3 regions of the Weizmannia sp. WK01 genome follow, and region 1 is predicted to be linked to each of the others. Evidence: riboswitches for the same ligand, from Rfam matches in the RefSeq annotation. Region 1 holds a riboswitch; each other region holds the start of a gene.
The links. A riboswitch is a leader RNA that binds a small molecule or an ion and turns the genes downstream of it on or off. The one in region 1 is predicted to bind thiamine pyrophosphate.
Positions count from the first base shown of each region.

Region 1 (10,271 bases):
TGGATTTACTGCTGCTTGCCGACCCGTCACGCGAAATGGTGATGGCCTATGCCAAACGCGGGGAATGCTATGTGGCGGAAATCGAAGGAAAAGTGATCGGGGTTTACATCCTGCTAGCGGCAAGGCCGGGAATCGTGGAATTGGCGAATGTGGCGGTTTCAAAAGAACATCACGGAAAAGGATTTGGAAAACGGCTTGTGCTGGATGCCATCCAGAGGGCAGGAAGAAAAGGATTTAAATCGATCGAAGTGGGTACCGGTAATTCCAGCATCAGCCAGCTGGCCTTGTATCAAAAATGCGGTTTTCGGATCTCCGGGGTGGACAGAGACTTTTTCGTCAGGCATTATGATGAAGCGATTTATGAAAACGGGATTCACTGCCGGGATATGGTACGGTTATCACTCGATTTGGAAGAAACGACATGTAAGGGGTAATGGAATTGGAACTGGTCTTTTACAATGATGATTTAAAGCAACAATTGGACAACTATACGATAACGGATGATCAGCTCCGTTTTACGGGGCATCCAAATGAAGCCATTGCCCTTGCAAAAGAGGATCCGGAACGGCACCCTGTTGTTGCAGTCCGCCATAACATGATCACAAACTTTTTTGTGCTTCATGAAAAAAATGGCGCCAGGCTCTATACAAATCATCCGCATGCCATATTGCTGCGGACTTTTTCAACCGATTTCCACCAGCAGGGAAAAGGATACGCCAGGCAATGTTTAAAACAGCTGCCCCATTTTGTCTGTACCCATTTTCCGGAAATAGAGCAAATGGTCCTTGGGGTGAATGCGGAAAATCTTGCTGCCCAAAATTTATACAGACAAGCCGGGTTTGTGGATGAAGGGGACAGGATGATGGGGAAAAAGGGCGAATTGATCATTATGCATTACCATTTAGACAAAGAAGGGGTATACAGGTGAAAATAAAAGAACTTACAACCCGGGAAGAGTGGAAAGCGGCGTTTCCGGTGATGAAACAGCTGCGGAAACATTTGGACGAAGAAAACGATCTCCAGCTGGTGGAGGCGGCGGCAAAGACATCGGATTACAAGATGGCCGCTGTAATAGATGGCGGAAACATTGTGGCGGTAACCGGGTATATGCCGATGATTACTTTGTACAACGGGCGGTTCATTTGGGTATACGACCTGGTGACGGATGAAGTGCACCGATCAAAAGGATACGGCGCCAGGCTTTTGGCGTATGTGGAAAAACAGGCTGGCGAAAACGGATACGGCATTGTATCTCTGTCATCCGGCCTGCAAAGAAAAGATGCCCACCGGTTTTATGAAGAAAAAATGGATTATGATAAAGTCAGTTATGTTTTTTTAAAAAGATTGTAAACTTTACATCTTCATTGAAAAAGGATATAATAGCTAAAAATAATCTTTCAAACTACTAGGGGTGCCCGGATTTGGCGGGCTGAGAGAAAAACCGGCGTTTTTCAACCCTTTGGACCTGATCCGGATCATACCGGCGTAGGAAAGTAGGAATTTGTAAAAAAATTTCTTGCTGATGAAGTCAGGTCTTTTCGGGCCTGGCTTTTTTGCATGGGAAGGGGTGGGACAAATGAAACTGGATGAGCAGGTGGTTGTCGTCACAGGCGGAAGCAGGGGGTTAGGCAAAGCAGTTGTAAAAGCTTTTGCAAGAGAAGGGGCGGGCGTTGTCATCAACTATTTTGAGAGTGAGGGGAAGGCAAAGGATCTTCAGAATATTTTAGGAGAAAAAGCGGTTGCCCTGAAGGCGGATGTAAGGGATCCGGCGCAGGTAAGAAAGATGTTCCGGCAGGCCGAAGCTTATTTTTCCAGGCCTGTCACGACAATTGTAAATAATGCCCTCGTGCATTTCCGCTTTGATCCGGAATCCCGGCACGATGCTTCCCGAATTTCGTGGGAGGAATACAGCTTGCAGATGGAAGGTGCGGTTCGCGGCGCATTAAATACCATACAGGCCGGCCTTGCGGAAATGAAACGGCTGCATTTCGGCAGGGTGATCAATATTGGCACAAACCTGTTTCAAAATCCGGTTGTCGCCTACCATGATTACAATACGAGCAAGGCAGCGCTCCTCGGCTTCACCCGGAGCATGGCGAAAGATCTGGGGCAATATGGCATTACCGTTAATATGGTATCCGGCGGCCTTCTGAAAACGACGGATGCAAGTGCAGCCACATCTGAAGCGGTTTTTCAATTGATTCAGGAAACTACTCCGCTGCAAAAGGTGACAGAACCGGAAGACGTTGCGGATGCCGTGTTGTTTTTTGCATCGCCATGGGCGAGGGCGGTAACCGGACAAAATCTCGTCGTTGACGGCGGACTTGTAATGGATTAGGCGGATGGACCTTACCCTGCAAGAAAATCCCCATTTAGAGGTATGACAACGATTAGGTGTAAATCAAATGCCTGTGAAATTTGGAGAATACGCGAGTAAATGAGAGACAATTGTACTTTATTGAAGGAGGGAATGGAAATGGAAAAAGAAAAACCAATTGAACTGCTTGAAAAAATCAGGGAAGCCAATCCGCTTATCCATAATATCACGAATATTGTGGTGGCTAATTTTACAGCAAACGGGCTGTTGGCACTTGGCGCATCTCCGGTAATGGCCGATGCGGTGGAAGAAGTTGCCGATATGGCGAAAGCGGCAAATGCGGTCGTGTTAAATATCGGCACTTTGAACGAAAAAGCCGTCGAAGCAATGATTTTGGCGGGAAAGTCTGCAAATGAAAATGGCGTTCCGGTCGTCCTTGATCCGGTAGCTGCCGGTTCAACCCGTTACCGGACAGAAACGGCAAAAAAATTGCTGAAAGAAATCCGCTTCACATCCATCAGGGGAAATGCCGGAGAAATCGCCAATCTGATCGGAATAGATGCCAAAGTAAAAGGCGTCGATGCAGGAGATACCGGCCTGGATACGGGCGAACTCGCTTTAAAAGCGGCAAAAACGCTTCATACTACGATCGTGGTAAGTGGCAAGACGGATGCGGTGTCAAACGGTACAAACCTTTATCTCGTACATAACGGCCACCCGCTTTTAACAAAAGTCACCGGGACAGGCTGCCTTTTGTCCGCGGTTTGCGGCGCTTTTCTCGCTGTTGAGAAAGATCCGGTCCAGGCATCTGTTTCGGCGCTTGCGATTTACGGCGCTGCTGCGGAAATCGCAAGAGAAAAAACAGGCGGGGATTTGCCGGGCAGTTTTCAAATGGCGTTTTTAGACCAGCTGGCAGAAATAGGAGCTGAAGAAATCCAAAAATATGCCTCTTTTGAAAAGAAAGAAGGGTGAACATCATGAAAAAAGCACTCACGATTGCCGGTTCTGATTCCGGGGGCGGTGCCGGCATCCAGGCGGACTTGAAAACATTTCAGGAATTAGAAGTATACGGCATGTCCGTGATTACCGCGGTGACGGCACAAAATACACGCGGGGTCCAGGGGGTATTTCCGCTTGGTCCCGAAGCAGTCTCCCGCCAATTGGCGTCCATTGCCGAAGATATGGGGACAGATGCACTAAAAACCGGCATGTTGTTTGATTCCGGCATCATCGAAGTGGTCGCGGAAAAAATCAAAGCCTACCACTGGGAAAAACTCGTTGTAGACCCGGTGATCATTGCAAAGGGCGGGGAAACCCTTTTGCAAAAGGAAGCGGTTAAAGCCTTAAAAAGCCAGCTGCTTCCGCTCGCCTTCATTGTGACGCCGAATCTTCCGGAAGCGGAGAAACTGGCAGGAATGCCCATCCGAAATACTGATGATATGAAGGAAGCGGCACGCATCATTGCGGATTGCGGTCCCCGGTATTGTCTCATTAAAGGCGGACATCATGAGTCTTCCCCAGTTTCGAGCGACTTGCTTTTTGACGGGGCGAACTTTTACGAATATACAGCGAAAAGATACGTAACTAAAAATACGCACGGCACCGGCTGTACGTTTTCTTCGGCGATTACGGCAGAATTGGCAAAAGGCGCGGATATATTTGCTGCTGTGTCGACAGCAAAAGCATTCATTACCGCGGCGATCGAAGACGGCATTCAAATTGGACATGGGCACGGGCCGACGAACCATTGGGCCTACCAAAAAAGGAGAATGAATAACCGATGACAGGCGAACATTTGCGTGACGCATTGAAACTGTATTTTATTATGGGCAGCCCGAACTGCACGCTGCCGCCGGAACAAGTGCTGGAAAACGCCATCAGAGGCGGCGTCACCCTTTTTCAATACCGCGAAAAAGGAAAAGGTGCACGAAAAGGCGAAGAAAAGAAAGTGCTTGGTGAAAAATTGAAGTGGGTATGCCAAAAAAACGGGATTCCTTTTCTTGTAAATGATGACATTGCACTTGCTTTGGAACTGGATGCTGACGGTGTGCATGTCGGGCAGGAAGATGAACCGCTGGCATCCGTACGGGAAAAGTTGGGGGATAAGATTATTGGCGTCTCGGCCTATACGTTGGAGGAAGCCAGGCAGGCAGCAAACGGAGGCGCGAATTATCTTGGCGTTGGCCCCATTTTTCCGACGAAATCGAAAGAAGATGCGAAAGCGGCGAAAGGGACAACCGTCATTCGCGAAATCCGCCAAAATGGCATCCGGATTCCAATTGTCGGAATTGGCGGCATAGGGCCGGGCAATGCAAAAAGCGTCATAGAAGCAGGGGCAGACGGCGTTTCCGTCATTTCTTCCATTGCAGGCGCGGAAGATGCGGAAGCGGCAGCTGCCCTGTTGAAAAGGGAACTCACTTTATAATGAAGGCGTAAACCCCCCTGCGCCTTTTGACAGTTTAAAAATGGAATCAAGATAAGCCGGGTGTAGGAGCCTGGCTTTTTTGGTGCCAAGCAGGCTGAATGGCGGTGAATTTTTTGCGAGAATTTTTCAATATCTTGATTGATAAAACTTTTGTTCTTGTGATAAAATACAAACAAACATTCTGATAAAATAATGAAGCGATAAAAATTTTAGAAACCTTTCTGCAAAAGGATTGAAAACAGCGAATTCGGAAAGCTGAACGGGAGACCCGCGGGATTTTCTTAAAATGTTTTTCAAAATTTACGCAAAGGATGGTAAAATTTAGATAGCAATTTGGGGAAGGAGCGAACGTGATGGCGGACGGTGTTGTTGTTTCGGTAAATACAGGCAAACCAAAGGCGCTTACCTATAAACAGAAAGTGGTGCAGAGCGGCATTTTTAAAATACCGCAGGAGGGCCCGGTATATCTGGCAAAAGAAAATTTTGAAGGGGACAAGCAGGCGGACCTTGTTCATCATGGCGGAGCGGATAAAGCAGTCTGCGTGTATGTTGGTGATCATTTTCCAGTATGGGGGGAGAAATTTAACCGAACTTTTGAGCCGGGGGCATTTGGCGAAAATATTACGCTCTCGGGATGCTCGGAAGCAGATATCCATATCGGTGATGTTTTTCAAATGGGGGAAGCGATTGTGCAGGTATCACAGCCGCGGGAGCCTTGTTATAAAATTGCTGCGAAACATGGATTGGACAGTTTTCCTGCCGACATTGTTGAAACCGGTTGGTCCGGCTTCTATATGCGTGTGCTTGAGGAAGGCTTTGTCCGGAAAAATGACAGCTTTATCCTGCTTGAAAAAGGGGAAAAACAGCTTTCCATTCTGCATATCAATAAAATCAGATACCATGATAGAACAAATTTTGATGCGATAGAAGAAATTTTAAGTGTAAAGGCACTTGCCGGCGACTGGCAAAAAGCATTCCGAAAATTATGGATGAAAAAAGGGAATGGATAAAAGAAGCGGCAGCTGTGACAGCTTTCTCCAATGTAAACATACGAAGGAGTACTGCGGTTCCCTGAAAATGACCGGTACGTATGTAACTGAGGAAGTTCAATGCCGTTCCGCCATCTTAACTCGCAGCATAGATCCCTGTTTCTTCATTATATTATGGAGCAGGGATCTAAAAAAAGATGGAAAACATTACCTTGCTCTATCATATTGACTTAAGTTACGAATAAGTGATATGATATATGAGCTGGCCCGTTAGATGATTAAAAAACGGGTTTAAAAAAAGATGTTGACAGCGAATTGATATTTTGGTATAATAATTGATTCGCTGAAAAACAAAGCGATTGTTCCTTGAAAACTGGACAAAACGAAACGTCAAATTCTTTTTGAGCTTTTATCAAACATCTTTACTGAGAGTTTGATCCTGGCTCAGGACGAACGCTGGCGGCGTGCCTAATACATGCAAGTCGTGCGGACTTTTTAAAAGCTTGCTTTTAAAAGGTTAGCGGCGGACGGGTGAGTAACACGTGGGCAACCTGCCTGTAAGATCGGGATAACGCCGGGAAACCGGGGCTAATACCGGATATTTTTTTCCTCCGCATGGAGGAAAAAGGAAAGACGGCTTCGGCTGTCACTTACAGATGGGCCCGCGGCGCATTAGCTAGTTGGTGGGGTAACGGCTCACCAAGGCAACGATGCGTAGCCGACCTGAGAGGGTGATCGGCCACATTGGGACTGAGACACGGCCCAAACTCCTACGGGAGGCAGCAGTAGGGAATCTTCCGCAATGGACGAAAGTCTGACGGAGCAACGCCGCGTGAGTGAAGAAGGCCTTCGGGTCGTAAAACTCTGTTGCCGGGGAAGAACAAGTGCCGTTCGAACAGGGCGGCGCCTTGACGGTACCCGGCCAGAAAGCCACGGCTAACTACGTGCCAGCAGCCGCGGTAATACGTAGGTGGCAAGCGTTGTCCGGAATTATTGGGCGTAAAGCGCGCGCAGGCGGCTTCTTAAGTCTGATGTGAAATCTTGCGGCTCAACCGCAAGCGGTCATTGGAAACTGGGAGGCTTGAGTGCAGAAGAGGAGAGTGGAATTCCACGTGTAGCGGTGAAATGCGTAGAGATGTGGAGGAACACCAGTGGCGAAGGCGGTTCTCTGGTCTGTAACTGACGCTGAGGCGCGAAAGCGTGGGGAGCAAACAGGATTAGATACCCTGGTAGTCCACGCCGTAAACGATGAGTGCTAAGTGTTAGAGGGTTTCCGCCCTTTAGTGCTGCAGCTAACGCATTAAGCACTCCGCCTGGGGAGTACGGCCGCAAGGCTGAAACTCAAAGGAATTGACGGGGGCCCGCACAAGCGGTGGAGCATGTGGTTTAATTCGAAGCAACGCGAAGAACCTTACCAGGTCTTGACATCCTCTGACCTCCCTGGAGACAGGGCCTTCCCCTTCGGGGGACAGAGTGACAGGTGGTGCATGGTTGTCGTCAGCTCGTGTCGTGAGATGTTGGGTTAAGTCCCGCAACGAGCGCAACCCTTGACCTTAGTTGCCAGCATTCAGTTGGGCACTCTAAGGTGACTGCCGGTGACAAACCGGAGGAAGGTGGGGATGACGTCAAATCATCATGCCCCTTATGACCTGGGCTACACACGTGCTACAATGGATGGTACAAAGGGCTGCGAGACCGCGAGGTTAAGCCAATCCCAGAAAACCATTCCCAGTTCGGATTGCAGGCTGCAACCCGCCTGCATGAAGCCGGAATCGCTAGTAATCGCGGATCAGCATGCCGCGGTGAATACGTTCCCGGGCCTTGTACACACCGCCCGTCACACCACGAGAGTTTGTAACACCCGAAGTCGGTGAGGTAACCTTTACGGAGCCAGCCGCCGAAGGTGGGACAGATGATTGGGGTGAAGTCGTAACAAGGTAGCCGTATCGGAAGGTGCGGCTGGATCACCTCCTTTCTAAGGAAATTAAGGAAAACTTCGTTTTCCACAATTAAGTTTGACGTTTCCGTTTTGTTCAGTTTTGAAGGTTCAATCCTTCAGTATGTGTTCTTTGAAAACCGGATAGGAGAAACAAACCAAGTAAACCGAGAATCGCTTATTTTTGGATTTAAACTTTTTTATGGTTAAGTTAGAAAGGGCGCACGGTGAATGCCTTGGCACTAGGAGCCGATGAAGGACGGTACAAACACCGATATGCTCCGGGGAGCTATACGTAAGCTTTGATCCGGAGATTTCCGAATGGGGAAACCCCCTGTCTTTAATCGGACAGGATTCCTGCCTGAATCCATAGGGCAGGAAGGGCACACCCGGGGAACTGAAACATCTCAGTACCCGGAGGAAGAGAAAGCAATTGCGATTTCCCAAGTAGCGGCGAGCGAACAGGAAACAGCCCAAACCGGAAGGCTTGCCTTCCGGGGTTGTAGGACACTCATATGGGAGTTACAAAAGAACAGGTTAAGTGAAGCGGCCTGGAAAGGCCTGCCGGAGAAGGTAAAAGCCCTGTAACTGACACTTCGTTCTCTCCCGAGTGGATCCTGAGTACGGCGGGACACGAGGAATCCCGCCGGAATCCGGGAGGACCATCTCCCAAGGCTAAATACTCCCTAGTGACCGATAGTGAACCAGTACCGTGAGGGAAAGGTGAAAAGCACCCCGGGAGGGGAGTGAAAGAGATCCTGAAACCGTGTGCCTACAAGTAGTCAGAGCCCGTTAATGGGTGATGGCGTGCCTTTTGTAGAATGAACCGGCGAGTTACGGTCTCATGCAAGGTTAAGCTGAAGAAGCGGAGCCGCAGCGAAAGCGAGTCTGAACAGGGCGAAAGAGTATGAGGCCGCAGACCCGAAACCAGGTGATCTACCCATGTCCAGGGTGAAGGCAAGGTAACACTTGCTGGAGGCCCGAACCCACGCACGTTGAAAAGTGCGGGGATGAGGTGTGGGTAGCGGAGAAATTCCAATCGAACTTGGAGATAGCTGGTTCTCTCCGAAATAGCTTTAGGGCTAGCCTCAAGCGAAGAGTTTTGGAGGTAGAGCACTGTTTGGACGAGGGGCCCTCATCGGGTTACCGAATTCAGACAAACTCCGAATGCCAAAAACTTATGCTTGGGAGTCAGACTGTGAGTGATAAGATCCATGGTCGAAAGGGAAACAGCCCAGACCGCCAGCTAAGGTCCCAAAGTATACGTTAAGTGGAAAAGGATGTGGCGTTGCTTAGACAACCAGGATGTTGGCTTAGAAGCAGCCATCATTCAAAGAGTGCGTAATAGCTCACTGGTCGAGTGACGCTGCGCCGAAAATGTACCGGGGCTAAACGTATCACCGAAGCTGCGGATGGACACCGTATGGTGTCCGTGGTAGGAGAGCGTTCTAAGGGCGTTGAAGCCGGACCGGAAGGACCGGTGGAGCGCTTAGAAGTGAGAATGCCGGTATGAGTAGCGAAAGAAGGGTGAGAATCCCTTCCACCGAATGCCTAAGGTTTCCTGAGGAAGGCTCGTCCGCTCAGGGTTAGTCGGGGCCTAAGCCGAGGCCGAAAGGCGTAGGCGATGGACAACAGGTTGATATTCCTGTACCGCCTCTTCACCGTTTGAACGATGGGGGGACGCAGGAGGATAGGGCAAGCGCGACACTGGTTGATCGCGTCCAAGCAGTTAGGCCGGTGCGGAGGCAAATCCTTCGCGCCAAGGCGGAGCTGTGATGGCGAGGGAAATTTTAGTACCGAAGTTCCTGATTCCACACTGCCAAGAAAAGCCTCTAGTGAGGTGAAAGGCGCCCGTACCGCAAACCGACACAGGTAGGCGAGGAGAGAATCCTAAGGTGAGCGAGAGAACTCTCGTTAAGGAACTCGGCAAAATGACCCCGTAACTTCGGGAGAAGGGGTGCTTTTTGGGGTGTATGCCCCGGGAAGCCGCAGTGAATAGGCCCAGGCGACTGTTTAGCAAAAACACAGGTCTCTGCGAAGCCGCAAGGCGAAGTATAGGGGCTGACACCTGCCCGGTGCTGGAAGGTTAAGGAGAGGGGTTAGCCGTAAGGCGAAGCTCTGAACTGAAGCCCCAGTAAACGGCGGCCGTAACTATAACGGTCCTAAGGTAGCGAAATTCCTTGTCAGGTAAGTTCTGACCCGCACGAAAGGTGTAACGATCTGGGCACTGTCTCAACGAGAGACTCGGTGAAATTATAGTACCTGTGAAGATGCAGGTTACCCGCGACAGGACGGAAAGACCCCATGGAGCTTTACTGCAGCCTGATATTGAATTTTGGTACAGCTTGTACAGGATAGGTAGGAGCCTTGGAAACCGGAGCGCCAGCTTCGGCGGAGGCATCGGTGGGATACTACCCTGGCTGTATTGAAATTCTAACCCGCACCCCTTACCGGGGTGGGAGACAGTGTCAGGCAGGCAGTTTGACTGGGGCGGTCGCCTCCTAAAAGGTAACGGAGGCGCCCAAAGGTTCCCTCAGAATGGTTGGAAATCATTCGCAGAGTGTAAAGGCATAAGGGAGCTTGACTGCGAGACTTACAAGTCGG
Region 1 covers NZ_CP109616.1:1,740,693-1,750,963, forward strand. Annotated here, with positions in the region: gene OF158_RS08075 (GNAT family N-acetyltransferase) at 1-434, shown strand, start outside; gene OF158_RS08080 (GNAT family N-acetyltransferase) at 434-928, shown strand; gene OF158_RS08085 (GNAT family N-acetyltransferase) at 925-1,350, shown strand; TPP riboswitch at 1,398-1,509, shown strand; gene OF158_RS08090 (3-oxoacyl-ACP reductase) at 1,577-2,338, shown strand; gene thiM (hydroxyethylthiazole kinase) at 2,477-3,289, shown strand; gene thiD (bifunctional hydroxymethylpyrimidine kinase/phosphomethylpyrimidine kinase) at 3,295-4,101, shown strand; gene thiE (thiamine phosphate synthase) at 4,098-4,742, shown strand; gene OF158_RS08110 (MOSC domain-containing protein) at 5,096-5,752, shown strand; rRNA gene OF158_RS08115 (16S ribosomal RNA) at 6,153-7,706, shown strand; rRNA gene OF158_RS08120 (23S ribosomal RNA) at 7,872-10,271, shown strand, end outside.

Region 2 (10,271 bases), 920 kb from region 1:
GTTCCTATGTGATGGAAAATGTTTTATTTAAAGTATCGTATCCGGCAGAATTCCATGCACAGACGGCAGCAGAAGCCGCAGTTAAACTCCATCCGGTTGTCGCCGGGAAACTGGATCAAATCAAGCATATTACCATTACAACGCATGAATCTGCCATCCGCATCATTGATAAAAAAGGGCCGCTTTATAACCCTGCTGACCGCGACCATTGCATCCAGTATGTGACGGCTGTCGGCCTGATCAAAGGCAATATTACGGCGGACGATTATGAAGACGCAGTCGCCGCTGACCCGCGCATTGATGCATTGAGGGAAAAAATGGCAGTTGTTGAAAACAAACAATACAGCATCGATTACCTTGATCCGGATAAACGTTCCATCGCGAATGCCGTACAAGTCTTTTTTGAAGACGGCACATCAACTGAAAATGTGGAAGTCGAGTATCCGCTTGGCCACCGCTTCAGAAGGGAAGAAGCGATCCCGAAAATTATCACCAAGTTTTCGGATAATATCGCCACCCACTATTCCGCGAAGCAGCAGGAAAGGATCAAAGAAGCCTGCCTTGCGGGAGAAGCGCTTGAAAAAATGGCCGTTCATGAATTCGTCAATTTATTCACCTTGTAGAAAGGATGTTGCACCATGGTTTGGATTGTCAATCACCCGTCTTCACAGGAGGCGCTTGCCAAACGGTTTAAGGAACGCATACAGGCGCCAGGCATTTTGCAAATCCCCGGCGCGCATGATGCAATGGCGGCACTCATTGCAAAAAACACAGGGTTTGAGGCGCTTTATTTATCAGGCGCTGCCTATACCGCGAGCAAAGGGATTCCGGATCTTGGCATGATCACATCGACGGAAATGGCGGAACGTGCACGCGATCTCGTGCGTGCCACCGATTTACCGGTTCTTGTTGACATTGACACCGGCTTTGGCGGCGTGCTGAACGTTGCCCGCACCGCCCGCGAAATGGTTGAAGCAGGGGTTGCGGCTGTTCAGATTGAAGACCAGCAGCTTCCGAAAAAATGCGGGCATTTAAACGGCAAACAGCTTGTGGAGACATCCGACATGCGCGAAAAAATCCGGGCGCTCAAAAGTGTGGCACCGCACCTCGTAGTTGTCGCACGTACGGACGCAAGAGGCGTCGAAGGGCTGGATTCCGCCTTGACGCGAGCTGAGGCGTATGTGGAAGCGGGGGCGGATGCGATTTTTCCGGAAGCGCTCGAGTCCCGTGATGAATTCCGGCTGTTTGCGAAAAAAATAAAAGCGCCGCTCCTTGCCAATATGACCGAATTCGGTAAAACCCCGTATTATACGGCGGAAGAATTTCAGGAAATGGGATACGCGATGGTCATTTATCCGGTTACTTCGCTGCGCGTTGCCGCAAAAGCTTATGAAAGGGTGTTTGAAAAAATCAAAAACGAAGGCACGCAAAAAAATGCCCTTTCCGACATGCAGACGAGGAAAGAACTTTACAACACGATTTCTTTAGAGGAATTTGAAGCGCTCGACCAGTCGATCGCTAAAACGATTCTGCCTGTTACGCCTGATCCTTCCTCATCAACGTAAAGAAAAAGGGCAAACCCGCCTTTTCCGTGCGGGTTTGCCCTTTTAAACTTAGCGGCCGGCCTATTTGGGGCTTACTCAATAAGCAAAATGGATACTGACAGCTTTGGCAAAAATTTTAAATGCAAGGGTTTTTTTCGACATCCAGCACTTCTTCGCGAACATCTACCTTTTCTCTTGCGACGTTGAGTAGTTTTCGCCAAATTCGTTTTTCAACCCGGATGCCGTTGTTTGGCCGGAAACTTCTGTGGCAGGATCGGCTGTTCTGGGAGCGGCCGTTTCATTGAGGGCAGAAGCATCATTGTCTACGAGCACAAGATAGTGTCCGGCATCAATTTCAGTCGAATAGCGGTCCAGTTCGTCCTGCGGGAGATCCAGATTGGTCAGTTTTCTTGTCGTTTCATCATAATAGTCCGGCTTGAAGAACCCTTTGATTTTCTCCCAGACAGAGCTGTTTTGTTCATCCTGGACAGTGGTGGTGTGGTCCACATTTGCGCCGGTCTGCTTTTTCAATAAAGTTCCATCATTCCCGTTTGAAATAATAGAAATATTGGAAGTGCTGTAGCCTTGTGCGGTCAACCGGTCTACTACGTCAATCGTTTCCTGCAACGTTGTGTAAATACCAACTACTTCTTTTGCCATCTCTATCTGCCTCCTAATGGTGATAGTGCATTTTTACCCGGTAGAAAAAGGGTTAAACGAGTTTCATAGGTTTTAACATCTCCATAAAATTCAGTCAATATAGAATTAAATGGAGGGAGAGAGATGGAAGAATCTGCATATCTATCGTATGATGCAACAGGGCTGGCCGGACTCGTAAAGCGAAAAGAAGTAAGTGTGGAAGAAGTGCTTGAGGCGGCAATGGCCCGGATTGAAAAAACAAACAGGCGTTTAAATGCCGTCATCCGGACACGGTTTGAGAAAGCAAAAAAGGAAGCGGCCACGCTCCGTACAGATGAGCAGCCATTTGCCGGCGTGCCGATTTTGCTGAAAGACCTTTCTCAGGCAGTAAAGGGCGAGCTGCTCACATCCGGATCAAAACTGCTCCAGCAAAACCGTGCCAGAGAAGATGCTTTTTTTACGGCAAAATTGAAGGAAGCGGGGTTTATCATTCTCGGACATACAAACGTACCGGAATTTGGATTAAAAAATATTACGGAACCTGAACTTTATGGTCCGGCGCGCAATCCGTGGAATCCCCATTTTTCACCCGGCGGATCAAGCGGTGGTTCCGCGGCTGCGGTGGCTTCCGGGATGGTACCGGTTGCCGGTGCAAGTGACGGCGGCGGATCGATCCGCATCCCAGCTTCTTTTACAAGTTTAACAGGATTAAAGCCGACAAGGGGAAGGACACCGGTCGGGCCGGGCCGTGGACGGCAATGGCAAGGGGCGGCTATTGACTTTGTGCTGGCAAAAACAGTCAGAGACAGTGCAGCGCTCCTCGATGTGCTACAAACGGTAGAGCCCGCCGCTGCTTTTCAAACGCCGCTTTTTCCGGGATATGTAAAGGAACTAGAGCGGAGTGGAACGAAAAAATACCGGATCGCGTTTTCGGTTGAATCGCCGGTCGGGACGCCTGTCAGCCGCGATGCAAAACAGGCTGTCTATAAAACGGCAAAATGGCTGGAGCAGGAGGGCCATCTTGTGGAAGAAGCCAAAAACGGTGTTGACGGCAGGCGGCTGATGGAAAACTATTATTTAATGAACTGCGGGGAAATGGCGGCGGAACTTTCGGATTTGGAAAGCGCACTTAGACGCCCGCTTACGGAAAAAGATATGGAGCCGGTTTCGTGGGTCTTGTATGCTGCCGGGAAAAATGTCACGGCGGCGGAATACGCAAAGAGCCTTGCGGAGTGGGATAAAGCCGCAGCACAAATGGCTGCTTTCCATGAGACTTATGACCTGTATATCACGCCTTCAACCGCGTTTCCGGCACCGAAAATCGGGGAACTTACCCAAACCGGGAAAGAGCGGGATCGCTTGTTTGGCGTTACCGGACTTCCGAAAGAAAAGCAGCAGGCACTTGTCTATGATATGTTTGAACCGAGCTTAACGTTTTCCCCGTTTACGCAGCTGGCCAATTTAACCGGGCAGCCGGCGATCAGCCTGCCGGTTCATGTAACAGCGGCCGGGCTTCCTTTAGGGGTACAGCTGGTTGCGCCGAAAGGAAATGAACATTGGCTGCTGGATGTCGCTTATGCGCTCGAACAGTCGGAACTTTGGGTTGGCATGCAGGGAAACCCTTGCCTTTAAAGCATGAATAAGCGGCGTTACTTACGCACGGGTTGGAACTCTACGTTAAGGAAGGCCGCGAAAAATCCTCGCTACCTTAACGTAGAGTCACTCTACGTTAAGGAAGGAGACCAAAAATCCCCGCTATCTTAACGTAGGGCGTTCTATGTTAAGGAAGGGTGAAAAAAGCAGGATTTATCTTAACATAGAAAGGAAGCTCGACAAAAAGACATGCTTTCTTAATGTAGAGACGTCCTATGTTAAGGAAGGCTGCCCAAAAGTCCCGCTTCCTTAACGTAGAGGCGTTCTACGTTAAGGAAGCTCGAAAAAAATGCCCGCTTTCTTAATGTAGAGGCGTTCTATGTTGAGGAATGCCGGCAAAAAGTTCCGCTATCTTAACGTAGAACTCTCTATGTTAAGGAAGTCCGAAAAAAAGACATGCTATCTTAACGTAGAGGCGTTCTATGTTAAGGAAGGCCGTCAAAAATCCCCGCTATCTTAACGCCCCAATCTTTACCAAGGCAGGCAAAGGCCGGCTTGCGCACCGCACCATCCTATTGAAAATTTTTTGCCAAAAAGGATGGCTTTCATGTTACAATAAAATTACAAGGAAAAAAAGCAGGGGAGCCGGTTTGGCTGAGAGGATGCCGCTTTGCATCGACCCTTCACCTGATCTGGATAATGCCAGCGTAGGGAGTCTCATATTGAAGCATGTTTCGGCATGTTTTGGATGGACAGGCTTTCTTGCGCATGCAATGAAAGCTTTTTTATTTGAAAAAAAGGAGGAGAATTTGATGGAAAAATCGAATCAAGTAACGGTTTCTTTTTCAGTTGTTCCGCATATTAAAAGTGATGACTTATACGGTGTCGTCGACCGCGCGATCGAAGTCGTCCAAAATGCCGGCGTACGTTATGAAGTCGGGGCAATGGAAACGACGATGGAAGGCGATCTTGACGAGCTGCTTGAGATCATCAAAAAAGCGCAGGATGCTTGCGTTCAAGCCGGTGCGATTGATGTCCTCACATCGATCAAAATCCATTACCGGCCAAGCACCGGGGTGACAATGGATGAAAAAATTGCAAAATATCGCGAACAAACGCCGCAGCCGGTTCGTTAACACGGCGCTCACGGCTGCCTGGCTCATTTTTTTGCTCTTCGTCTGGCAAGGGGTAACGGCCGGCTTTCATATCAGTGAATGGATGCTGCCAAAACCGACGGAAGTATGGCAGGAATTGAAAAGCCTGCAATGGATGGTTTGGCCCAATATTTGGCAAACTGCAAAAGAAGTATTGATCGGACTAGCCTTTTCCATTGTGATTGGCGCAGCGATTGCCGTTTTTATGGATATGGTTCCCGTTTTCCGGATGCTGGTCCGGCCGCTTTTGGTCGTTTCGCAAACGATTCCGATTGTGGCAATTGCGCCGCTTTTAATCGTCTGGTTCGGATTCGGGCTCCAGTCAAAAATCATTGTGGTCATTTTAATCTGCTTTTTCCCGCTGGCATTGAGCATCCTGGAAGGGTTTCAAACGGTGGATGATGACTTGGTGAAACTGTTAAAGACCATGCATGCTTCAAAATGGCAGCTATACCGGAAAGTCAAATTTCCGGCTGTGCTCCCTTACTTTTTTTCCGGTTTAAAAATTGCCGTTACATATAGTGTGATGGGTGCCATTATCGGTGAGTGGCTCGGCGCAAGCGAAGGGCTCGGCGTCATGCTGACAAGGGCGACGAAATCTTTTATGACGGCCCGCCTGTTTGCTATCTCTGCTGTCATCATTGGGCTCACATTTCTTTTATACGGCGCTGTTGAATGTTTGCAAAGGCTATCCGCACCATGGGTATACCGAAAGGAAGATCATCAATGAAGAAAATGTTAATCATCTTGCAGGCGGCCATGTTGCTGCTTGCTGCCGGATGCGCCGGAAGCGGGCAGAAGGAAAGCAGCAAAAAAGCGCTGCAAAAGGTGACGGTTGTGCTGGACTGGTTTCCGAACACCAATCATACCGGCCTGTATGTAGCTAAAACAAAACACTATTTTCAAAAGCAGGGCCTGGATGTGAAAATCATCCAGCCGGGGGACAATATTACGGCTGAACAAATGGTGGCTTCCGGGAAAGCGGATTTCGGGGTCAGTTATCAGGAAAATGTCACCACGGCAAGGACGGAAGGAATTCCGATTGTGTCCATTGCCGCGATTATCCAGCACAATACTTCCGGCTTTGCTTCTTTGAAAAAAGACAACATCACTTCTCCGAAAGACTTTGAAGGAAAACGTTACGGCGGCTGGGGTTCGCCGTCTGAAGAAGCCGTCATCAAAACGGTCATGGAAAAATATGGCGCCGACTACAGCAAAGTAAAAAATATTGTGCTCGGCCAGACGGATTTTTTCAAATCAATCGGGCGTGAAGCGGATTTTGAATGGATTTATTACGGCTGGGACGGCATCCAGGCAGAGCGGAGCGGGAAAAAACTGAATCTTATCATGGTCAAAGATCTCGACCCTGCGCTTGATTATTACAGCCCGGTCATCATTACAAGCGAAAAACTGGCCAAAGGGGATAAACCTCTTGTCAAATCTTTTATGAAGGCTACGGCTCAAGGCTATACATTTGCAATCAAGCACCCGGAACAGGCCGCCGATATCCTGATTAAGGACGTGCCGGATACAAATAAAGGGCTTGTCCGCGCCAGCCAGAAGTGGCTAAGCACGAAGTACCAGGACGATGCCGCGGAATGGGGGGTACAGAAGGAAGAAGTGTGGCGCCGTTATATGGACTTCCTTTATGACCATAAAGTCATTAAGAAAAAAATCAACATCAAGGCTGCCTACACAAACGAATTTCTTCCAAACCGGCCATGACGTATTTGCAATTGGAAGGTATTACGAAAACATTTGGCGGGAAAAAAGTGCTGGAAGGCATTTCCGCAACGATCCGGAAAGGTGAATTCTGTACTTTTATCGGGCCGAGCGGATGCGGAAAAAGCACGCTGTTAAATATCATTGCCGGGATTGAAAAGGCGAATGGCGGCAAAGTGCTGCTTGACGGCAAACCGGATGGGGTTCAGGATGCCGCCGGTTTCATGCCGCAGCAGGATTTGCTTCTGCCTTGGCGGACGGCACTGCAAAACATTGTTTTGCCGCTTGAAATAAAAGGGGTGCGGAAACGGGAACGGGTTTTGCGGGGGATGGAGGTGCTCCGGCAGTTTGGCCTTGAGGATTACGCCGGCCACTATCCCGCCTCGCTCTCCGGCGGCATGCGGCAGCGGATCAGCTTTTTGCGCACGTATTTATGCGAAAAACCGGTTATGCTGCTAGACGAACCGTTCGGGAAGCTCGATGCTTTTACTAAAATGGATGTCCACCGCTGGCTGCTCGAATCATGGGAGAAAGGAAACCAGACGATTCTTATGGTTACCCATGATCTTGATGAAGCCGTGCTGCTATCGGACCGTGTTTTTGTCATGTCGCAGCAGCCGTCCGCCATCATTCACGAATTGAAGGTGCATTTGCCGCGCCCGCGGAAATGGGAGATGCTCTCTTCGGATGCGTTGAAAAAAGACAAAGATGAACTGTTAAGAGAACTTGCCTCATTTTTGGGGAAATAAAAAAGGTTTGGAGATGCTCCAAACCTTTTTTTACAAGTTCAGCATATTGGATGCCGCATATTTTTCGACGGAAAGGCCGGTCCGGTCAATTTTGGCCGGTTCAACCAGCACATGCGGAAAATGGGCGTGGATCGTTTCTGCCATGGCCTCTGCCTGCCCGGACGGCACAAGCGAAATAACCGTCGGGCCGGCGCCGCTAATGACCGTCCCGTACGCGCCGAGTGATTTAGCCAGCCGGCGGATCTCCAAAAATTCGGGGATCAATTTTGTCCGGTACGGCTCGTGAAAACGGTCCTGTTCCATCATTTTTCCGGCCAGTTCGTACTGGCCGCTTATGAGCGCCGCAATAAAAAGATTGCTGGCCGCACTTCCTTTTACCGCCTCTTTCCGTGCATAAAAATCAGGAAGCACTTTGCGCGCATCTTCCGTTTTTAACTCATAATCGGGAATAAACAGGAGCAAATCCGCCATAATGTCAAAAAACGGCACGACTTCGACTCGTCCGTCCCCTTGCTCGGCTGAAACAACGAGCCCGCCGAACAGGGATGCCGCGACATTATCCGGATGCCCCTCGATCCGGGTGGCAATGTCCAGCTTTTCTGCAAGCGAAAGCCTGAGATTTCCGGCAAAGTTGGCAAGTTCAATGCCGGCCACAACGGCTGAGGCGCTGCTGCCAAGCCCGCGAGCAAGCGGAATTTCGCTGTCAACAATGACTTTGCACGGGGCAAGCTGCACGCCGTATAAATCCGCAACCTGCCGCGCAATTTTTAAGATAAAAGGGTCGCTGTCTTCCGGAAGCGGCGGCAAAAGGGGTGATACTTGTTCAAAAACCCATTCCTCGCTGCTAAGCACTTCAAGCGTTAAAAAACGGTTGAGCGCCATGCCGACTGAATCAAATCCGGGCCCGAGATTTGCCGTGCTTGCGGGGACGCGGATAACCAGCCTGTTCATACATGGATCACATTCGAAAGATAATCTGTCACGGCTTCCTCCGTTGCCGGCAGCACGGCAGGCCGGACTTCGACTTGGGACATGGCGGTCTGCGGGTCTTTTAGCCCGTTTCCGGTCAGGACAGCAACCACTTTGCTTCCTTTTTTGATCTGTCCCGTTTTGACCTGCTTGATGACACCGGCGATGGACGCACATGAACCCGGTTCGGCGAACGTTCCTTCATTGCGGGCGAGCAGCCGGAACGCATCAAGGATTTCCGGGTCTGACACTGAGTCAATCACGCCGCCTGATTCATCGCGGGCGTTGACAGCCAGTTTCCAGCTTGCCGGGTTGCCGATCCGGATCGCGGTGGCGACCGTTTCCGGGTTTTCGATCACCCGATCCCGGACGATGGCAGCTGCGCCTTCCGCTTCAAAGCCGTGCATTTCCGGCAGGCCGGTTTCGAATTTCTCATTGAACTCTTTGAATCCTTTCCAATACGCGCTGATGTTTCCGGCATTGCCGACCGGGATGGCAAGGACATCGGGTGCTGAACCCAGCTGCTCACAAATCTCGAAAGCTGCCGTTTTTTGGCCTTCCAGCCGGTAAGGGTTAACCGAGTTTACAAGTGTAACAGGCGAAGTTTCGCTTACTTTCCTGACGATTTTAAGCGCCTGGTCAAAATTGCCATCAATTTCCACGATTTCAGCGCCGTACATAACGGCCTGTGCCAGTTTGCCAAGCGCGATTTTTCCGCTCGGGATCACGATGATTGCCCGGATTCCGGCTTTTGCGGCATAGGCGGCCGCAGAAGCGGAAGTGTTGCCGGTGGAGGCGCAGATAACGGACCTGCTGCCGTTTTCGATCGCTTTCGCAACCGCCATCACCATGCCGCGGTCTTTAAAAGAGCCGGTTGGGTTCAAACCTTCAAATTTTCCGTACAATTCCACGCCGAGCTTTTCCGAGAGGCGGGCAAACGGGATAAGCGGCGTATTGCCTTCAAATAATGTCAGTTCCGGTGTTTTGTCTGTGACGGGTAAAAATGATTTGTACTGTTTGAGTAATCCTGGCCATTGATTCATGTTTTTATGCCTCTCCTTCAACACGGTAGTAGCTGTTCACTTCTTTGACAACAGGCATTTCATTTAACTGTTCGAGCGCCTTTTGGAAACGGTCGAGCGACACTTTGTGGGTAACAATGATGATTTCCGCAAGCTCATCGCGTTTATCAGGCGTCTGCAAAATCCGTTTAAAGCTGATATTGAGCGCGCTGAAGGCGGCTGTAATTTTTGAAAATGCGCCGACCTGGTCTTTTAAATGCATACGGATATAAAATTGCCCGTAGCGCTGCTCAGGCGGCATGAGTTTCCGTTCAAAGCGCGGGCCCCTGAGGTTCCGGCCGTTCACGCCGAGCTGCATGTTTTTAATCGCGGCAATACAATCGCTCACGACCGCGGTCGCAGTCGGCATGCTTCCGGCGCCGGGCCCGTAAAACATTGCCTCGCCGATTGCTTCCCCGTTAATATAAACGGCATTGAATTCGTTTTTCACGGAAGCAAGCGGGTGGTTTTGGGCGATATACGCCGGCTGCACGCTCACTTCAATATGTTCATCCTGGCATTCCGCCAAGCCGATCAGCTTCATCGTATACCCGAGCGTTTTCCCATAATGCAAATCTGCGGATGAAAGATGGGTAATGCCTTCCACTTCCACATCTTCAAGTTTCACATTTGTATAGAATGCGAGCCTTGCCAAAATCGCCATTTTCCTTGCCGCATCCAGGCCTTCCACATCTGATGTCGGGTCAGCTTCGGCAAAACCAAGTTCCTGTGCCTCTTTCAGCGCCTCGTCATAAGAAACGCCTTCATCCATCATTTTGGTCAAAATAAAATTGGTTGTCCCGTTGACGATCCCCATCACTTTTTGGATCCGGTCGGAAA
Region 2 covers NZ_CP109616.1:822,207-832,477, forward strand. Annotated here, with positions in the region: gene prpD (2-methylcitrate dehydratase) at 1-623, shown strand, start outside; gene prpB (methylisocitrate lyase) at 639-1,565, shown strand; gene OF158_RS03765 (YflT domain-containing protein) at 1,728-2,204, opposite strand; gene OF158_RS03770 (amidase) at 2,328-3,815, shown strand; TPP riboswitch at 4,405-4,507, shown strand; gene OF158_RS03775 (MTH1187 family thiamine-binding protein) at 4,589-4,912, shown strand; gene OF158_RS03780 (ABC transporter permease) at 4,863-5,660, shown strand; gene OF158_RS03785 (ABC transporter substrate-binding protein) at 5,657-6,655, shown strand; gene OF158_RS03790 (ABC transporter ATP-binding protein) at 6,652-7,401, shown strand; gene thrB (homoserine kinase) at 7,432-8,352, opposite strand; gene thrC (threonine synthase) at 8,349-9,413, opposite strand; gene OF158_RS03805 (homoserine dehydrogenase) at 9,418-10,271, opposite strand, start outside.
Region 2: another riboswitch for thiamine pyrophosphate. It lies ahead of OF158_RS03775 (MTH1187 family thiamine-binding protein); the one in region 1 lies ahead of OF158_RS08090 (3-oxoacyl-ACP reductase).

Region 3 (10,271 bases), 840 kb from region 1:
AGAATCCGTTTACACTTTACTATCATTTTAGTGTTTGCATCCGTCCTTGTCACTTGATTTGTAGAGAAGCTGTCCGGGCGGGTTCGTATCCAGGGAATGCTGCAGCGGCCCTTCCCCGGAAAAATTTGGCATAAAAAAGTTAGCGTCAGGTATTGCATTCTTGTGCTGGCGTTGTAAAATGACTATTATTAAAAGTAGATGAGAAACAATTTGTTAACATTTACACAATGGAGCTGATGATGATGCGGGAAACCATTTCAAAAGAAAATATCCGGGAAAGAGTGCGCGACATTGTGTTGAATGATTTCGATGATGACCCTTCGGAAATAAAGGACGACACCCTTTTTGTCGATGATCTCGGTGCGGACTGGATCGATCTTTCAGAGTTAGCTGTGGAGTTATCGGATGAATTTGATTTCGATATAGAGGAAGATGAAATCAACAAGCTTGTTTCCATTGAAAAGGCAACAGACTATATATATGAAAAACAGCGAAAATGTCGTGAACATCTGGCGATCAAACTGCCAAAAATACTGGAAATCAGAAAGCAAAACAAGGCCCGTGGATAACTCTAGATTCACGGGCTTTGTTTTGCTTATGGGTTGCTGAATAAGCAAAATTTATAGATTTGGTTTATAAAAATCTAGAGAAAAGTTTGCGCTCGAGCTGTTTCATCGTACTAGAAGACAGAATCCTGCATTTTGCAGATAGTTTCTTCTATATATTGAGACAGCATTTGCTGATCAATTGGGTAGAAAATCGGATTCGCCCAGCAAGCTTTATTTACGGGATGGCTTACAACGGTGCGATGCAGCATTTGCAAACCGCTTTTTTTCCATTATACTATTACAAGGCAGTGAAACGCCCGTTTTTTTGAATCGAAAATTTTACACTTTAAACGTGTTCAAGATATTTGTTTTTCAATGGAAGGAGAGATTGGATTGGCCATTTTGCAAGGGGAATCATTGGTGACAGAAATCCGCGGCCTTGATGCAAAAGGTTCCGGGCAGGCGGTTGTCTGGCGTGAAAATGAACTTGGTAACGCGAAAAAATTAAAACTGACCATTCCGCGTACGCTTCCCGGGGAAAAAGTACGCGTCACCGTGGATCAGCCGGAAAAAAGAAGAAGAAAGGCACTTCCGGATGAAATTCTGAAAGCCCATCCGGAAAGGGTGGTGCCCATGTGCCCGCACTTTGACCGTTGCGGTGGCTGTGTCTGGCAGCAGTGGGCATACGAAGGGCAGTTAAAACAAAAAACCGTCCATGTAAAAGAAGCCATTGCCGCACAAGGCTTTGACCCGGCGCTTGTCCGTGATACGATCGGCATGGATAATCCTTGGCATTACCGCAATAAAATGGAATTTACATTTGCTCCGGATGGATCGCTCGGCCTGCATGAGCAAGGGAATTTCCGGAAAGTGATTCCGCTTGAAACGTGCCTGATTGCCGGAAAAGAAATGGTGGATGGCGCGATGGAAGTGGCCGCGTGGGTAAAAGAGCATGGCTTAAAAGGCTATGACAAAGATGCGCACGAAGGCCTCTTACGCCACTTAATGGTGCGCCAGTCTTTTGCAACAGGGGAAATGATGCTCGCCCTGTTTGCAACCGAAGCGCCGGATGGGGAACTAGCTGAAGCGGCCCGCGATTTGGCAGAGCGGATCACCGGCAAATTCCCGCAAGTAAAAAGCCTGCTCTGGCTCGAAAATACCGATTGGGCAGACCGGACACAGGCGGAAAAAACACATGTCCTCTCTGGACGTGATTTTATTTACGATGAAATGGGCGGTTACCGTTACCGGATATGGTTCGATACATTTTTCCAAACCAACCCAGTACAGGCACAGAAACTCGTCGATCTTGCGCTTGAAATGGGTCGGCCGGAGAAAACAGAAAAAATGATTGACCTGTTCTGCGGCGTCGGCACATTTTCGCTGCCGTTTGCGGACCGTGTCAAGGAACTTGCCGGCATTGAAATTGTTGAATCCTCGATCGAATCGGCAAAACGGAATGCAAAAGACAATGGCATTTCAAGCACATATTTCCTTGCCAAAGATGCACGCAAAGGGATAGATGAAGTGCTGGAAAGCTTCGGCAACCCGGAACTGCTGCTCCTCGATCCCCCACGTTCCGGCGCCGGCGGCAAAGTGATGCGCAAAATCGGCCGGGCCCAACCTGCGCGCATTGTCTATGTCTCCTGCAACCCGGACACATTTGCAACGGATATAAAAGAACTCGAACCGTTTGGCTACAAACTGACTGCCGTCCAGCCGGTGGACTTGTTCCCGCATACGGTGCATGTGGAGTGCGTGGCGCATTTGGTTTTAGATGTGTAAACAGCAACGATACAAAGCCCTGATTTTGTGAAAATCACCTTTCCAAAATCAGGGCGATTTTTTATTCAAAATCAAAAATCTCCAATAGCCGGCTTATTACCGGGACTATAATGAATATTTATGATTTGTAATAAAATTTTCCGAATTTTTCTTTCCAATGAGGTATAATAAAATAAAGCTGGAGAGAATGAGCGAAACATTGCTATTTTGTTACCGGTTGCAAAAGCAATTAGGATGTAAAATGGATGACTTGGTCTTAATGTAAAAAACTAAGTTCAGTTTTTAGAGTAATATGATTTTTCAATAGAGATGAGGGATAAGAAATGGGAATTGATTTTCACAGTAAGCAAAATCGATTGACTTATACAACCCGTGTTGCGGATCGTTCCTGGATTGACATGATGAAAAGTCTGCTAACTGTCGAGCATATATCAAACGCTTTAGATATCGGGTGCGGAGGAGGGATTTATTCGAAAGCCCTGGCAGATATGGGCGTTCAAACTGTTATAGGCATCGATTTTTCGGAACCGATTCTTGAAGGAGCGAAGGAAAATTGTAAAGACTATAAAAATATCTCCTTTCAACTCGGAAACGCTTATGATACAGGCTTAGAAAGTCAAAGCTTTCAATTGGTGATTGAAAGAGCGTTAATACACCATCTTTGGGATTTGCATGCTTGTTTTAAAGAAGCACACAGACTGTTAAAGGATGGCGGGGTTTTTATTATTCAAGATCGCACACCCGATGATTGCTTATTAGAAGGAGATAACACAAACATCAGAGGGTATTTATTTGAGTTATTTCCAAAATTAATTGATGAGGAAATAAAACGCAGGCATAGCAGCCAAACGGTCATCGAGGCTTTGCAAGAAGCAGGGTTCAAAAAAATTGAAGAAGTTAAATTATGGGAAACAAGAAAGGTGCACGAAAATAAAGCGCAATTATTAAAAGACATAAGTGAAAGAACAGGAAGAAGCATTTTGTATGAACTGGATGATCAAGAACTAAGTTTGCTGACCGATTATGTCCAGAAAAAGGTGACAAAGGAAAATAACATCGTTGAAAAAGACCGGTGGACAATATGGAAGGCAACTATTTAGCTGATTGACCGCCTGCAGGGCAACGGGTAAGAACAACATACTCTCCCAAATTTTTCCAGGCATAAAATTAGAAGATCTGGAAATGCATCAAAAGGGGATGTTCAATTTTAATTACTAAATCCTGAACAATATTTATGTGTTTGTGAGGCGTCCTCTAAGGATAGCTATAGAGCAGATCATAACAATTATAAAGACATTGATAAAATAGATTTCCGGAAATATAAGTCCTGAAATTGAAGTATTTTTAACCATTTTCGGCCATTTCCTGGACAGTGCCGAAACGCGGCAAATTAGGGAAAGTGGCCGGTACTACTATTTTAGGCCGGGCCAGAATCAGTGCCCGTCAATGTCGAAGCAAACGCTATTGATTGAGTATCGTTTTAAAAGATGTCTCATGGCTAACCCAGATTCTGCTTAACGGATAGGACGTCCTGATATCTCACAGCACCTGAGCCATGTGGAGTGTGTTTGCATTTAAAAAATATAATGAGAAAATAAACCACAAGGCGGTGAAACGTTTTGAGAGTGAGCCGTGAAGAATTAAAGCGGATGATTGATCAAATTCCTGAACAAGATGTCCTTGAAGTGTATGATTTTATTGAATTTTTAACCTTCAAGCGGGGAGAACAAGCACTAAACGAAAAGGAAGTTGAATATCTGGCAAAAGATGAAGAAGTTGTTCGTCAGGTTCAAAAGAGTCGCGAAGATCGGCGAAACGGACGCATTTACAGCAAAGAACAGGGGCTTAAGTATCTTCGGAGATGTTTCAAGGGGTCTTAAGCGTGGACAAAGAGTATCGTGTATTTTGGTCACAAACTGCGCTGGACGAATTGAGCAATATTCGGGGATACAAACAAGAAGGCATATGCTTATTGGTGTTAGTATGAAACATAAACGCTTGGAACAAAAAGGATCGCTTGGTCAGCTTTCATTAGCTCGTAAAGTAACGATAAGTCGAGAAACCCCTACTTCGAGTGACCCATCGAAGTGAGAGTAGTTCACTGTGGAGCCATTTTTATACGTATATGTCAATTCTATTTCGTGCAATGTTTGTGCTCGCCTGAAGCGGGAGAAGGGAGAAAAATGAACAATCAATTTCGACGAGAAGATATTGACTTTTATTCAAATGGAACAAGGTGTAGCGCGTGGCTATATCTACCCAATGTAGATAAAAGGTGCCCGGTCATTGTAATGGCTCATGGCTTGGGTGGAGTGCGTGAAATGCGGTTGGACGCATATGCTGAAAGGTTTGCTGCTGCCGGGTATGCCTGCTTTTTATTTGATTATCGTAACCATGGAGCAAGTGACGGAAATAAAAGACAACGGATAAATGTAAAAGAACAACTTGCAGATTGGAACTCTGCCATTGATTTCATCAAAAAGAATGATAGCATTGATGATAGTAAAATACTCCTGTTTGGAAGTTCGTTTAGTGGGGGACACGTTATAACCCTATCAGCTCATCGAATAGATATTCTTGCAACCGTGGCACAGTGCCCATATACAAACACCTTAGCTACAGTGAAAACGGTCTCACCACTATCTGCCCTAAAAATATTCCCCTTTGCCATAGCTGACGTTTTATCTTCTATTACCGGGTATCATCCGGTCATGATTAAATTGGTGGATGCGCCGGGGAAAGTAGCGATGATGGCTGTTTCTGACTACAAAAAGGTTTTTAAGTTGATGCCTGAAAATTTAAAGTTTGTGAATAAAGCCCCCGCAAGATCGGTTTTAGAATTCTTTAAATATTCGCCTAGTAGATACACTAAAAATATAGGAATACCGATATTTTATGCGGTTTGTCGGAAAGATACATTAGCACCTGCTTGGGCAACCATAAAGTGTGCAAAACGCTCCAAGAAAGCAACGATAAAAGAGTATGACTGTGGACATTTCGATATTTATTTAGGTGATTATTTTGAAAATGCAATAGTAGATTATATAGGCTTTTTTGATAAAATTACAAAAGGCTAGTTGGATAATCAAATGCAACAAGCTAAATAAATGAAAAAAACCATGATAAACCGTTTGCGATAAAAACGCAATCAATACGGGGGTTTATCTATGGTGAAGATTGCCACCCTTCGTGCAGAAGGAAATCCATGCAAGTAATCACTGATATGGTTGGCTGTAATAAAAATACCGTATCTCGGGAACTGAAGCGTGGTACAGGCAGCATTTGAGTCAACATTCTTTGGCTCTGTTTCCATATTTTACAAAAACTTAAAAGACGGACAATAAATCTCCTGTTGCACAAAATACGATACTATGATATGGTAAGAGTAATGTAAATGAATATTCATAATAATCTACTAGGGGCGCCGGGTTGGCTGAGAAGTACCCTTTGAACCTGATCTAGTTCGTACTAGCGAAGGGAAGTAGGTGATGAAATTACACCTGATGATTTGTAATTGATACACCCGCTTTCCGATGGAGGGCGGTTTTTTTATTTTGAGGATGCTCCTCCTGCCATTGCTCGGGGCAAAGGGTGAAACCAGCCTGCAAACCGCATTCGGCTTTCCGGTAAACAAGGAGGAATCATTGTTGAAACGATCTTTTACAGAAAGACTATATCAAAATGTCCAGCCGATTTGGGAGAAAAACCATAACCATCCTTTTGTCGTGGGACTGGGGAACGGAACTTTAGAAAGAGATAAATTTATCTATTATTTAAAGCAGGATTACGTATATTTAGTTGAGTACGCAAAACTGTTTGCCATGGGTGTTGTGAAAGCGGGTAACCTCGGCATGATGACGAGATTTGCTGCGGTGCTCCATGAATCGTTGCATTTTGAGATGGAACTGCACCGCCAATACGCTGCCGAGTTTGGCGTTACTCGGACGGATTTAGAAGCAACCCAACCAACGCCGATCAACCTTGCTTACACGAGTTATATGCTGCAAGTGGCCGCCAATGGAAGCTTGGCTGAACTTGTTGCCTGCTTGTTGCCGTGTGCCTGGGATTATTGGGAAATTGGGAAACTGCTAAAAGTAAATCATCGAGACACATTGGAGGCCAATCCTTACAAGAAATGGATCGAAACCTATTCTTCAGAAACGTTCGGCTCCGGAACGCAGTGGTTAATTGACTTAATGGACCAACTGGCAAGCGGAAAATCAGAAACGGAATTGGCAGTCTTAGAACGCCATTTTCAAATAGCCTCAAAGTATGAATACTTATTTTGGGATATGAACGATAAAAAACAAGACTGGCCGGTCTGATTTTCATTCACAACTAAAAAGGAGGGAAGGTTGGTTCTAATGAGAAAAACACAAAAAATAACAGCAACTGCAGTTATTGCAGCTATCACAACTGTATCCAGCAGCTTGATTTATATCCCGGTTGGTTTTGCAAAAATTTTTCCGGTACAGCATTTTGCCAACATACTCTCGGCTGTTTTGCTAGGCCCCGGTTATGCGGTTACGCAAGCTTTTATATCCTCGCTTTTACGTAACTTGCTTGGGACAGGGAGTATTTTTCCTTTCCGGGAAGCATGATCGGCGCGTTTTTGGCAGCTTATCTGTACGCGAAGACGAATAAGCTCATTTTTGCCTTTGTTGGGGAGGTTATGGGGACAGGCATTCTCGGTGCCTTGGCATGTTATCCCATTGTTGTTTTCTTACTCGGCCAAGCGTCAACGCTTTTCGGATTTATCCCTGCCTTCTTTTTAAGCTCTTTTGCAGGGGCCATTTTTGGCTATGTTTTGATAAAAGTTTTACAAAAAAATAAAGGGTGGGACAGAATGATCAATCATACCGTAAGCAACCGTAAGTTTTGAGCGAAACACCGGGGAGGAGTGAAGGCATTACCACGGCGCATACAGGATGCCAGCCATTGATAACCGGTCAAAATTTATGCCAGCAAAACCAGGCTCTTGAAAACAGCAAGCTGTCTTACGTTATTTTTATTCCTGTCCCGAAATCTGTGCCAGCAACATCAGGCTCTTGAAAACAGAGCCTGATGTTATTGGCATTATGACGGCACTCCGGCATAGTCTGAAACCTTCGCTGGCCGGATCCATTTGCCAACCGGCTCGCCTGTATACAGCCGCTATCCAGATTGAATACGAGCTTCCTCTTACATTTACATTTGAACGAAGCACCACGGAGGATTGAAGGCATTTGCCATGGTGCATACAGGTTGCCAGCCATTGATAACCGGTCAAAATCCATGCCAGCAAAACCAGGCTCTTGAAAACAGCAAGCTGTCTTGCGTTATTTTTATTCCTGTCCCGAAATCTGTGCCAGCAACAACAGGCTCTTGAAAGCAGAGCCTGATGCTGTTGGCATTATGACGGCACTCCGGCATAGTCTGAAACCTTCGCTGGCCGGATCCATTTGCCAACCGGCTCACCCTTGATACCACCGCCATCCAGATCAAATACGAGCTGTCCTCTTACAAAAGTTTTCGTAACCCGGCAATCAATTTTTCTGCCGATATACGGGCTGTGCTTATGGCGGTAATAGAGGTCTTCCGCACTTACCGTGTATGGCCGGTCGGGATCGAGAAAGAGGAGATCCGCATCTTTTGCGAGCGCAATTTCCCCTTTCGATTTTAAGCCAAAACGTTCGGCAGGGTTGGTTGCAATCATGCGCGTAAATTGCGTAATGGGAATATTGCGCTTTTTGACAGCCTCATCGAACATCAAATCGACATTATTCTGGCACCCGGTTATGCCGCCCCATACCTCAAAAATATTTCCGGTTTCGCTGTCCTTCATTACAGGCGGGCAAGGGGAATGGTCGGATGTCAGCATATCGATTTTTCCTTGTTTCAATCCTTCCCAAAGTTTTTCCTGCTCCGCTTCGCTGCGCAAAGGCGGGGAACATTTGGCAAGTGGGCCGATTTCCGCAAATTGGGCTGTTGTGATGGTAAAGTAATGGGGGCATGACTCAAGCGTGACATCCTGTCCTTCGTTCCGCACTTTCGTAATTTCTTCCACCCCTTCCGCACTGCTGACATGGACAAAATGCAGTTTGCACCCGGTTTGTTTCGCAAAATATAGCGCCCGCTTGATGGCATCCACTTCTGTAAATACAGGCCGTGTTGCAACATAATCAGCCGGACTTGTTTTCCCTTGTTTGATCATCTCCTCTGCTAACCCATCGGTAATGGCGGCATTCTCTGCATGAATCAATAAAATATGTCCCAGCTCGGCTAATTTTTTCATCCCCGCATAAAGCGTGTAATCATCTACATTTTTAAAGTCTCCCGGCAAATCGGTTCCGCAGCTGGCCATAAAACATTTATAAGCAACAACACCGCAATCGGAAAGTTCTTTTAACTGATCGAGATTACCTGGGACTAATCCGCCGTAAAAAGCGTAGTCCACATAGTTTTTGCCGGCGGCAGCGGCAAGCTTTTTTTCTAAAGCATCTTTTGTTGTCGTGGCAGGCAGCGCATTTAAAGGCATATCTACATAGGTTGTCGTTCCCCCGGCGGCAAGCGCCTTTGTTCCGGTTTCAAATCCTTCCCATTCCGTCCTCCCCGGTTCGCACATATGCACATGGATGTCGACCATTCCCGGCATCACATATTGGTCTGAAGCGTCATAAACTTGTTCTGCCGTTTCCTCAATTTTATCCGCAATTACAGCAATTTTTCCATTTTGGATGGCAAGATCAGCGATTTTAACGCTGTTTCTAAAAACAACTTTTCCATTTTTTATGAGCGTATCATATTTCATTGTGAATCCCCTCCCTGTGATTTGATTCGAGAACGACTGTGTTTTGAAAAATTGTATCCTTTTTAAATTTTGAAAACGGAAATGCGTATTTTGACAGAATGATATAGGCTAAACCAGCCGCAACAAAGCCGATGATCCATGCCAGTTCCACTTTTGCAAATGCGGCAGCCGCGCCAATTACTAATGAAATGACAGCCGCAGGGTTATAGCCGGAATAAGGCCCGTCTTCCGCGTACAAGTCGGCGATATTTACCTTTTGTTTTCGGAAGATGTAGTACTCAATCAATAGAATGGCTACAATCGGACCTAAAAACGCCGAGTAAGCCAGAATGAAAATGTCGAGCCCCTTTGCTGAAGAATCCCGGACAAGCACCCATGGAAAAGATGCAAAAGCAAGCAGCCCTGTAATGGTGACAGCATACTTAAATTTTAATTTCGTAAGCAATGTAATGACGTAAGTTGGTGGAATAATATTGGCAACCATATTCACCGAAACGGTCCCGATCACGATAAACGCAGACACGAAAAATGTAATATAAGGATTATCGACCACTGCTGAAAAAGCCTTTACAGGATTTGTAATTCCGGTAGCAGAAGCAAGCATGGCCCCCATCGTTAAAGCAAACCCGTATGCGATAAAGATCGGAATAAAATACAATAACCTTCTTTTTGTATGGCTGATCCCGGCTTTCAATTCTCTTGAATAATCCGCTGCACTTAAAAAGATGGCGGCATAATTGCCCATAAACGTCATGATAAAAGCAAAGAATGGCAGCCCCCACGTTCCTTTTGCATGCACCCATTTGTTTGCAATCGTGGCGCTATGGGATGTGAGAAGAATGCTGAACACATAGAAAAGTGCAGCTAAAATCACGACTGAAGTCAGGGCCTCCACCCACTTAATCGCATGAAAGCCATAGAGGGAGAGCGCAATTTGAAACAATTGGAGCACGATAAAGCAAACAGCCGCATTGTCAAAAGCTCCGCCCGTTGCAATTTTGGCCATTTCATTTAAAGCCGTGCCGCCAATCCAGCTTTGGTATCCGTACCAAACAATGGCAGGTATCCCGCGGCAAAGCGATGTGAATATCGAACCTTTTACGCCGAAGGACATTCTCAGCTGGACAACGTACGGAATGCCTGTTTTG
Region 3 covers NZ_CP109616.1:897,520-907,790, forward strand. Annotated here, with positions in the region: gene OF158_RS04070 (acyl carrier protein) at 243-569, shown strand; gene rlmD (23S rRNA (uracil(1939)-C(5))-methyltransferase RlmD) at 942-2,333, shown strand; gene OF158_RS04080 (class I SAM-dependent methyltransferase) at 2,657-3,433, shown strand; gene OF158_RS04085 (hypothetical protein) at 3,959-4,213, shown strand; gene OF158_RS04090 (alpha/beta hydrolase) at 4,517-5,410, shown strand; TPP riboswitch at 5,741-5,830, shown strand; gene tenA (thiaminase II) at 5,867-6,658, shown strand; partial or broken gene thiW (energy coupling factor transporter S component ThiW) at 6,698-7,215, shown strand; gene allB (allantoinase AllB) at 7,726-9,123, opposite strand; gene OF158_RS04110 (NCS1 family transporter) at 9,113-10,271, opposite strand, start outside.
Region 3: another riboswitch for thiamine pyrophosphate. It lies ahead of tenA (thiaminase II); the one in region 1 lies ahead of OF158_RS08090 (3-oxoacyl-ACP reductase).